Regions from separate parts of the Peribacillus sp. 05N428 genome, predicted to be linked through region 1. Evidence: predicted binding sites of a transcription regulator. Region 1 holds the regulator's gene; the other holds the start of a gene.

Region 1 (4,436 bases):
AATCATTTCCTTCGTGACCGTCGAGCTGTTGGCATTCATGAATAACCGCACTTGTTCGTTTTCAAAAATCTCCTGTTTCAGCTTTTCATAACGCTGTTGAAATTGATTTGTATTGGCCAATTTATTAAGGGACCTATTAATCTTTTCCATCGTTCATTTCACCTCCCGCTTTCCACAGCTTCCATTTCTCCAGAAGTTCGCGTTTTTGGGCATCCAATTCAGGCTGATCCGCATTCTGCTCCTGCTGTGCTTCTTCTTTTTTCTCAAGCCACTCAGGAACCACTTCTTCCCGTATCGCCTTTTTCCGGCTGCCCTTCGCAGCATTCCTGCTTCCTTGAGCCCAGTCCTGATATTTCCTATGTTCATTTTTGGCCAGTTCCATCGCCTCGACGACTGTTGAGACCTTTAGCCGTGCCCAATGGCCTGCCAGCTTTTCCACATAACCCTTCGTGAACTTCATATCCGTTTTGAGCATGACATATTCAATCAAGACATTGACGACACCCGGATTCAGCTTTTGATTGATCATCACGCCCTCAACCACTTTCAAATCACCGCTTGACGGCTCTGCACCGCCAGACAATTGCATTAGCCGCTCCCTCGGGGAAATCGTCTCCAAATGACGGATTAACTCTTGTTCCTTTGTTTTCGGTTCTTCTTTTTGTGTCCGTTCACGAATTGGCTGCACCCGATTGACAAGGGAAGGCATATCGGCCTGCCGTTCGATCTGGTACCAATCCCTTGCCGCCTTTCTAAGCAATTCCTCATCAATCTCATCATCCAATGAAACGGCATCCATTACTAGTTTTTGCATTTCCAGCGGATCAATGCCATATAAAAAAGCGAGTTTGGCAATCGTACTTTTTATTTTCGGAGTAAAAGCCTTTTTCGGCACGATCGAGGATTTCATCCCGGCAAATAAAAGGTCAAAATCGAATAAGTCATCAAACCCCGATGGCTCAACGCCTTCCGCCCGATCGATGTATTGCTGTTCAGGCACCGGTTTCCATTCGTTTTTCGCTTCATCCGTTACATATAAAGAGTCCAAATGATCTGATGAGAATACTTCCGCAAAAGATTTAGTCACACCTTCATATTGATCGGTTAAGATATGGTCATCACAAAAGAATCTCTTTAACCGGTTGAATTGAGCTTTACCGATTTTTTTGTATAAGTAAATATTCAGCATTCCATCCGTGAAAAACTGCTGAGGTGAAAGCGGCGGGTTTAACTCATAAATGAATTCCTTCGTTTCATTTTTCGATTTCTTATATACATTCAACAGGCCGATTCCTTCAAGTAAAAGGCGTGCTTCGTAAATATCACCTAACTTAAGGCCGATGGTATTCATTAATTGATAATGCGAGGAGGTTTCCGACCATAGCCTGTTTTCCTCCAACTCACTCCATAACGTCATATATAGGCTAATGCAGATAGGTCCAATAAGAGGTTGATATAGTCGGGTAAGTATTTTCCGATCATAATCATGAAGCAGCCCCGCAGATGAGACCAAATATGAATCAGCTGGGAGCAATTCTTGCCAATGCATTGACATCTCCATTCAAACCTTTCAAAAGATGTAGTGAAAAAAGAGCCAAAGTGAATCTTCAGCTCTACTTTCTTTCTTTATTTATTAAATCTTTCAGTTCATCAATAAAGACATTGATATCTTTAAATTGTCGATAGACGGATGCGAACCTTACATAGGCAACCTCATCGACTTCTGCCAGCTTGTCCATTACCATTTCGCCGACACTGTCGCTTTTCACTTCCGATATGCCCTGGTTGCGTAGTTCTTTTTCTACATAACTGGTAATTTGCTCTAGTTCTTTCAAGGGAACCGGACGTTTTTCGCAAGCCCTGATTAAGCCACGCAGGATTTTATCACGACTGAACTCTTCACGTGTCCCGCCCTTTTTCACTACAATAAGCGGTGTTTCCTCCACCTTTTCAAATGTCGTGAATCGAAAACCACATGCCTCACATTCACGGCGTCGTCGAATCGATTTACTTTCATCGACTGGCCTGGAATCGAGCACTCTTGTTCCGTTATATTGACATGATGGGCATTTCATCATTATCAGCTCCGTATTTTATGTAGGATCCCCTATCTAAATGTTCCCCAAGGAATTACTTCTCTATCTTAATCTTATATTAAAAGGAACGGACAGTACAAGTAAAAAGTGTAACTTCCGGCAGCAGGCACTTTTTGTTCTGCCGTTGAAGCACCGTTGCCAAGGGCATTGTGCTACAAGGCAATCCTCTCCAATAAAGTGAAGCAGACTGCCGATTCATTGCATTAAAAAAGAGATGCACCCATGGCATCTCTGTGTATACATTTTTTTATAGGGCACTTATATTGGCTTTTTTCATTTGTACAGGACCTAATCCACGTGGTAATTCTATGTTTTCACGTGTTTGCGCATTCAAAGCTTCTGCAATATAATCTGCCGCAATATTCGGATCCAAGTTACCGCATGTATAGACATCAATGCTCGCATAGCCGTGTTCTGGAAAACTGTGAATCGTTAAGTGTGATTCAGAAATGATGACAACCCCGCTGACTCCTTGTGGAGCAAATTTGTGAAAGGCAACTTCTCGTACCTCTGCACCTGATTTCAAAGCAGCGTCAACAAAAATCTTTTCAATTAAATCGATATTGTTCAGTTTTTCAAAGTCACAACCCCAAAGTTCAGAAATGACATGTCTACCCATTGTTTCCATAGTGTAAGCTGTTTCCATATTAAGCTTCCCCCTTACCATGATTTAAAAATAAGTTCTGATAACTACCACGGGGGAAAGTTAGTCCAAAGAGGTCCTAACCCTTTAAGTAGCCATCATGCAAACCGTTTTGAAGAAGTTCACGATTCATAGTATATATGGTTTGAATTTTTTTTGCAACTCCAAATTTAATTTTTGGAAAGATAAACTTTATATGTAATGGGGATATAGCGAAGGTTCCCATGTGGACCAAATTCCGTCTTCGGTTTATTCAGCAGCATAAAGCAGGCGGGAATTCATTGATCACTGCATGAAAAATAGCCCGCTAAAAAATTTTAGCAGGCTCGGGTTTTTCATTTTATTTTACTGATAATTCGACTTCGGACATTTTTTTCAACTCGGAGCCAACCAATTTTACAAGGTCCACTACACGGTTGGAGTAACCCCACTCATTATCATACCAAGCAAGGACCTTCACTTTCCTGTCCCCGATCATCATCGTCGTCAATCCATCGATGATTGCAGAGTGTGGATTCGTTTTGAAATCACTGGAAACTAAAGGTTCCATCGTGAATTCCATGATTCCTTTGAGTTCATTTTCTGAAGCATCGATGAAGGCTTGGTTCACTTCTTCAATCGTGACATCACGGTTTAAATCCACAACAAGATCGACTAAAGATACGTTTGGTGTCGGTACGCGTATCGCCATTCCATGAAGCTTGCCTTTTAATTGCGGCAACACTAGTGAGATGGCTTTTGCAGCTCCTGTAGTCGTAGGAATCATGCTTTCCGCAGCGGCACGGGCACGTCTCAAGTCTTTGTGCGGGTTATCGATATTATTTTGATCATTTGTATAAGAATGTATCGTTGTCATTAAACCGTTGTCTATGCCGAATTTTTCATCAAGCACTTTTGCAACTGGTCCAAGGCAGTTCGTTGTACAAGATGCATTGGATATGACGAAATGCTTGTCAATTTCCAGCACCTCCTGATTCACTCCCATTACAATGGTAACGTCTTCATTTTTACCCGGGGCTGATAATATAACTCTTTTTGCTCCTGCGTCTAAATGAAGAGCCGCTTTAGAACGATCATTGAATTTGCCAGTGGCTTCAATTACAATATCTATGTTCATCTCTTTCCAAGGCAATAGCTTTGGATCGCGGTTATTTATTAGTTTTACTCGGCGGCCATTCACTACTAGTGAATCATCTTCAGCTATAATGATACCGTCGAATTTACCATGTATCGTATCATATTTTAGTAAGTGTGCTAAAGTTTCAGCTGGATAGCTTGCATTTATGGCAACAATGTCCAAACTCTCGTCTAATATGGCTTTTCGGAAAACCATTCTTCCAATTCTCCCAAATCCGTTAATCGCTATTCTTGAATTCATTGTTCGGACCCTCCAGAAATATTAGTGTTATACTTATTACCTTTCACATGTAATTAGTATAACATAATTCAAAGGAATTGTGCTAATAAAAATGCGGATTGTTCTTATTTTTTCAACATAAAAAGAAGAAACCGGGTGGTTTCTTCTTTTTATCATGATTATATGACATACCATTCACTAAGTATGGCCTTCACTTGCCGCTTCGTTTCATTAATGTCACCATTATTATCGATGACGGCATCCGCTAAGGCCTTTTTATCGGCCAAGGGCATTTGCGAATTGATCCTGGCAAGTGCCTCCGTCTCCGAAAGACCATTCC
Region 2 (4,436 bases), on a different contig from region 1:
GATCAACAGGTCATGCAGACCCATTACACCAAGTCCAACCCGTCGCTCGCCCAGTGCCTGTTTTTTGTTTTCATCCAAGAAATAAGGAGTTGCGTCAATGACATTGTCCTGCATGCGCACACCGACTTCAACTGTCTGCTTAAGTTTCTCGAAATTAACCGTTTTGCTTTCTTTATCAGCCATTTCAGCCAGATTGACAGCCGCAAGGTTACATACTGAATATGGGGCCAATGGCTGTTCTCCACAAGGGTTCGTGGCTACGACCTGTTGACCGTATGCTTTGGCATTCGTCATTTCATTAGCATTATCGATAAAGAAAATACCTGGTTCAGCTGAATATGTTGCACAAATGTTTATTAAGTTCCAAAGCTCTTTAGCCCGGATTTTACGGTAAACACGGACTTTATGGCCCATTTTCTCCCATTCGCGAACATCACCGACATTATGCCATTCTTCATTGTAAATGGCCATTTCTTCGGCATTATAGCTTTCAACATCAGGAAAACGCAATTCATATTCCGCATCTTGTTCAGCCGCTTCCATAAATTCCTTAGTCAGGCAAATAGAGATATTGGCTCCAGTCAGGAAATCCGAATTATGAACACTGTACGTTCCGCCTGTACGGATCTTTTCCTCTGCATCCCTAATGATTTTCTCGCTGAACCCGCCTTGGCCAGGAATCTCCTTATAATTGATGATCCCTTGATACATAGCCGTTTCCTGTTCCGTGTGCGGCGTGAATTTCAATTTATCCGTCGCATATTTCTTGATGGCTTCATCTTTAGTGTTTTCCACTAGGTAACGCAAAATCCTTGGATTTTGCATTTTGGAAATGATGAACTCTGCAATATCGGGATGCCAATCAGCAAGCATGATCATTTGCGCGCCTCGTCTGCTGCCGCCCTGTTCAACAAGATGCGTCAGTTTTGCAATATCGTCAAGCCATGACACTGAACCCGAGGATTTTCCATTTACCCCTTTTGCCAGAGTGTTTCTTGGACGCAGTGTCGATCCGTTCGTACCCACTCCGCCGCCGCGGCTCATGATTTCCATCACTTGTTTCCTATGTTCTGAAATACCTTCACGTGAATCCGGTACGAATGGCATTACATAGCAGTTGAAATAAGTAACATCCGTATTGGAACCTGCACCGTATAATACTCGGCCTGCCGGGACGAAATTAAGGTTCTTTAATTCTTCATAGAATTTATTGAACCATTCCGTTCTTTTTTCTTCCGTGGTTTCCACTGATGCCAATCCCGTTGCATTACGTTTCGCAATTTGTTCATAGTATATTTCAAGCGGCTTTTCGATTATATCCAACGGACGGTTTACAATTCCCGTCTCGACTTCTTCCGGATTATCCAATACGCCACGGAATTCTTCATCCACCAATACCTTGGCTTTTTTGGTTTCCCAATCAATTTCAACGATGTAACCGAGACCCCTTGCCGGGAATTTCGGATCTTCCTTAATCGTCAACACGACGAAATCGCCTGCCGAGAGTGTGATTTTTTCAGTATCCTTAAAAGAATAGCGGTCAAGCATGACTAGACGGGACACTCCCTTATGCGCCATTTTCATATCAGCAGTTACAGGGTGAACCTGGGGAAATAAAGAAATATCCTTATTCAACCTTTCTAGATCAACCTTTAAAGCTTCTTTTATTACAACCGACATAATTCCCTCTCCTTTATATGTTTCATGATCCGTTCTTGCTGCCGCAAAAATCCTTATGTAGCCTTACATGTCCGTTTCGCTTAACAAGTACCCTAAATCTATCATAGCGAAACTCAAAAATCAACATATAGTGTCGCATTAAATATTTCAACTACTATATATTGTGTTTGTTTTGAATAACTTTTAATTTTGTCAAACGTTAAATCAATTAATATAGTTAGCAAAAGGGAGGAAAATGTCGATTTACAATAATTTTTCATCAGATTTCAATTAATTTGGACCTTGCTTTTTCCCCATCCCTTTTAGGGCTTATCCCTGCAAGGGATGTGTTATTCGGTCAAACAAATCTGAAAAAACTTTTTATTATCCACTCTAATTATGCTTCCTCTATCTCATGAAATTCCATTCATCGCTTTCATATTTGCTTTCTGCAATGGCCTTCACTTCCAGCAATTGCTTTTCGGTGAGGACATATGGCTCTAAATCGACCGAAAGTCCTTCGGCAAAACCTTTTTCGAAAGCTTCTTTCGCTTCAGGGATGGTTATCTTTCTCCCGGCAATGTCATTCATGGCCACAGCTTTGTTTTTTAAGTTTTTTTGCATTCTCTCTTTAACCCTGTCATTTGAGAATTTAAATACGCTAAAGAGCTTATCATCATCAAGCTCAAGCAAAATGGACCCGTGCTGAAGGATGACGCCTTTTTGCCTGGTTTGAGCGCTGCCAGCGACCTTCCTGCCCTCAACGACCAGTTCATACCAGCTAGGTGCATCAAAGCAGACGGAAGACCTGGGCGATTTTAAAGCCGCTTTTTCCTGTTCGCTTCGAGGCACGGCAAAATAAGCATCCAATCCAAGATTCCTGAACCCCATCAATATTCCTTCAGAAATGACACGATAAGCTTCAGTAACGGTGGTTGGCATTCCCGGATAGGATTCTGGAACGATTACACTATAAGTCAATTCATGTTCGTGCAGTACCGCTCGTCCTCCTGTCGGCCTGCGAACAAAACCAAGGCCCTGCCTTTTGACCTCTTCCAGATCAATCTCCGCTTCTGCCTTTTGAAAATAACCGATCGACAATGTCGCTGGATCCCAGCCGTAAAAGCGTATGATCGGCGGAATTTCCCCTTTGCTTTGCCAGTTTAACAGGGCTTCGTCCAGCGCCATATTAAAAGCCGGTGAACAATACCCCGAATCTATAAAACCCCATTTTTCTTTAGTCATCCTTACCCCTCGTTTCGATAGACGTTTTTCAATCCCCCACAAAAAACTCACATGTAGTAGTTTAACAGACTTTAACACTCTAAAAAAGAAAGTGCTATCAAGTCATGAAGAATTTGATGAAAATTCTTTTTGATTATTGGGTAAAGCAATTATATAATAAAGATTGTCTGTATTCGTTAAGGTAGAAGGGAGTTTTTATGTTTGGAAATATTATATACACTGCTCATCATCCTAGGAGTGGTTATTGCGTATTCACTTTTTAATTGGTACCGCCAGCGTAAAATCGTTAAAACACTAACACAGGACGAATTTATCGCCAACTACAGAAAAGTGCAGCTAATCGATGTGCGGGAACCGAATGATTTCGAAAATGGTCATATCTTAGGCGCAAGAAACATCCCTATGACTCAAATGAAAACCCGCTTGGTCGAAATTAGGCCGGACAAGCCTGTATATTTGTATGCTCAAAGCGAAATCATCAGCGGCAGAGCTGCAGCCATGCTATACAAAAAGGGCTACAGGGAACTTTTTCACTTAAAGGGCGGTTTCAAGATGTGGACCGGGAAAATCAAAGCAAAGAAATAAGACCCCATCTCGGCATGGGCTCTTTTTAATTCCATAGCTCAAGTAAAAGAAAGTCAACTGTTGGACTTTAATGGAATCTTACATAAACATGAAAAATCCCCGCCGGAAGGCAGGGATTTTTTTCGTGTAAGCTACTAATCTAGGCTTGATAACGCAAAACGGGTTTTCTGGCAGCAAGAGTTTCATCAAGCCGCTTTATAACGGTTGTATGCGGAGCTTCCTGAACGATTTCCGGAGTTTCTTCCGCTTCCTTGGCAATCTGGATCATCGCATCGATGAACGCATCCAGCGTTTCTTTTGACTCGGTTTCAGTCGGTTCAATCATCATTCCTTCTTCCACGTTCAACGGGAAGTAAATGGTTGGAGGATGATACCCGAAATCCAGCAATCTTTTAGCTATATCGAGAGTCCTTACCCCCAATTTCTTTTGCCGGCGTCCGCTTAATACGAATTCATGTTTACAATGACGATTATATGGTAAGTCAAAATAAGGTTCCAACTTGCGCATCATATAATTGGCATTGATGACCGCGTTCTCTGTGACGGCTTTAAGGCCATCAGGACCCATTGAACGGATGTACGTATATGCCCTCACGTTTATTCCGAAATTACCATAATATGGTTTCACCCTACCAATGGATTGCGGACGATCATAATCAAGGACGAATTGCTCACCTTGCTTGACTATAAGAGGTTTAGGCAAGTATGGAATCAAGTCGGACTTCACACCTACAGGACCAGAACCCGGGCCGCCGCCTCCATGCGGGCCTGTGAATGTTTTATGGAGATTTAAATGAACCACATCAAAGCCCATGTCACCCGGTCGTGCTTTTGATAGGACTGCATTCAGATTGGCTCCATCATAATAAAGCTTCCCACCTGCGTCATGGACAAGTTGTGCCATTTCCAAAATATTTTCTTCAAACAATCCCAATGTATTGGGGTTC

Evidence for each region. Region 1 encodes NrdR, which represses ribonucleotide reductase genes. Its sites were predicted from a motif close to AACACNATATATNGTGTT; they were not measured.
Region 2: AC1DIV_RS06210 (vitamin B12-dependent ribonucleotide reductase) is a predicted target of NrdR. The motif match lies at 1,831-1,848, and genes of this name have one in related genera.

The regions. Positions count from the first base shown of each region.
Region 1 is NZ_JBFTMS010000003.1:206,620-211,055, reverse strand. Features, by position in the region: gene dnaI (primosomal protein DnaI) at 1-150, opposite strand, end outside; gene AC1DIV_RS04315 (replication initiation and membrane attachment family protein) at 137-1,549, opposite strand; gene nrdR (transcriptional regulator NrdR) at 1,614-2,075, opposite strand; gene speD (adenosylmethionine decarboxylase) at 2,344-2,724, opposite strand; gene AC1DIV_RS04300 (glyceraldehyde-3-phosphate dehydrogenase) at 3,080-4,117, opposite strand; gene coaE (dephospho-CoA kinase) at 4,276-4,436, opposite strand, start outside.
Region 2 is NZ_JBFTMS010000004.1:239,302-243,737, reverse strand. Features, by position in the region: gene AC1DIV_RS06210 (vitamin B12-dependent ribonucleotide reductase) at 1-1,680, opposite strand, end outside; gene AC1DIV_RS06205 (lipoate--protein ligase family protein) at 2,068-2,904, opposite strand; gene AC1DIV_RS06200 (rhodanese-like domain-containing protein) at 3,106-3,489, shown strand; gene gcvPB (aminomethyl-transferring glycine dehydrogenase subunit GcvPB) at 3,629-4,436, opposite strand, start outside.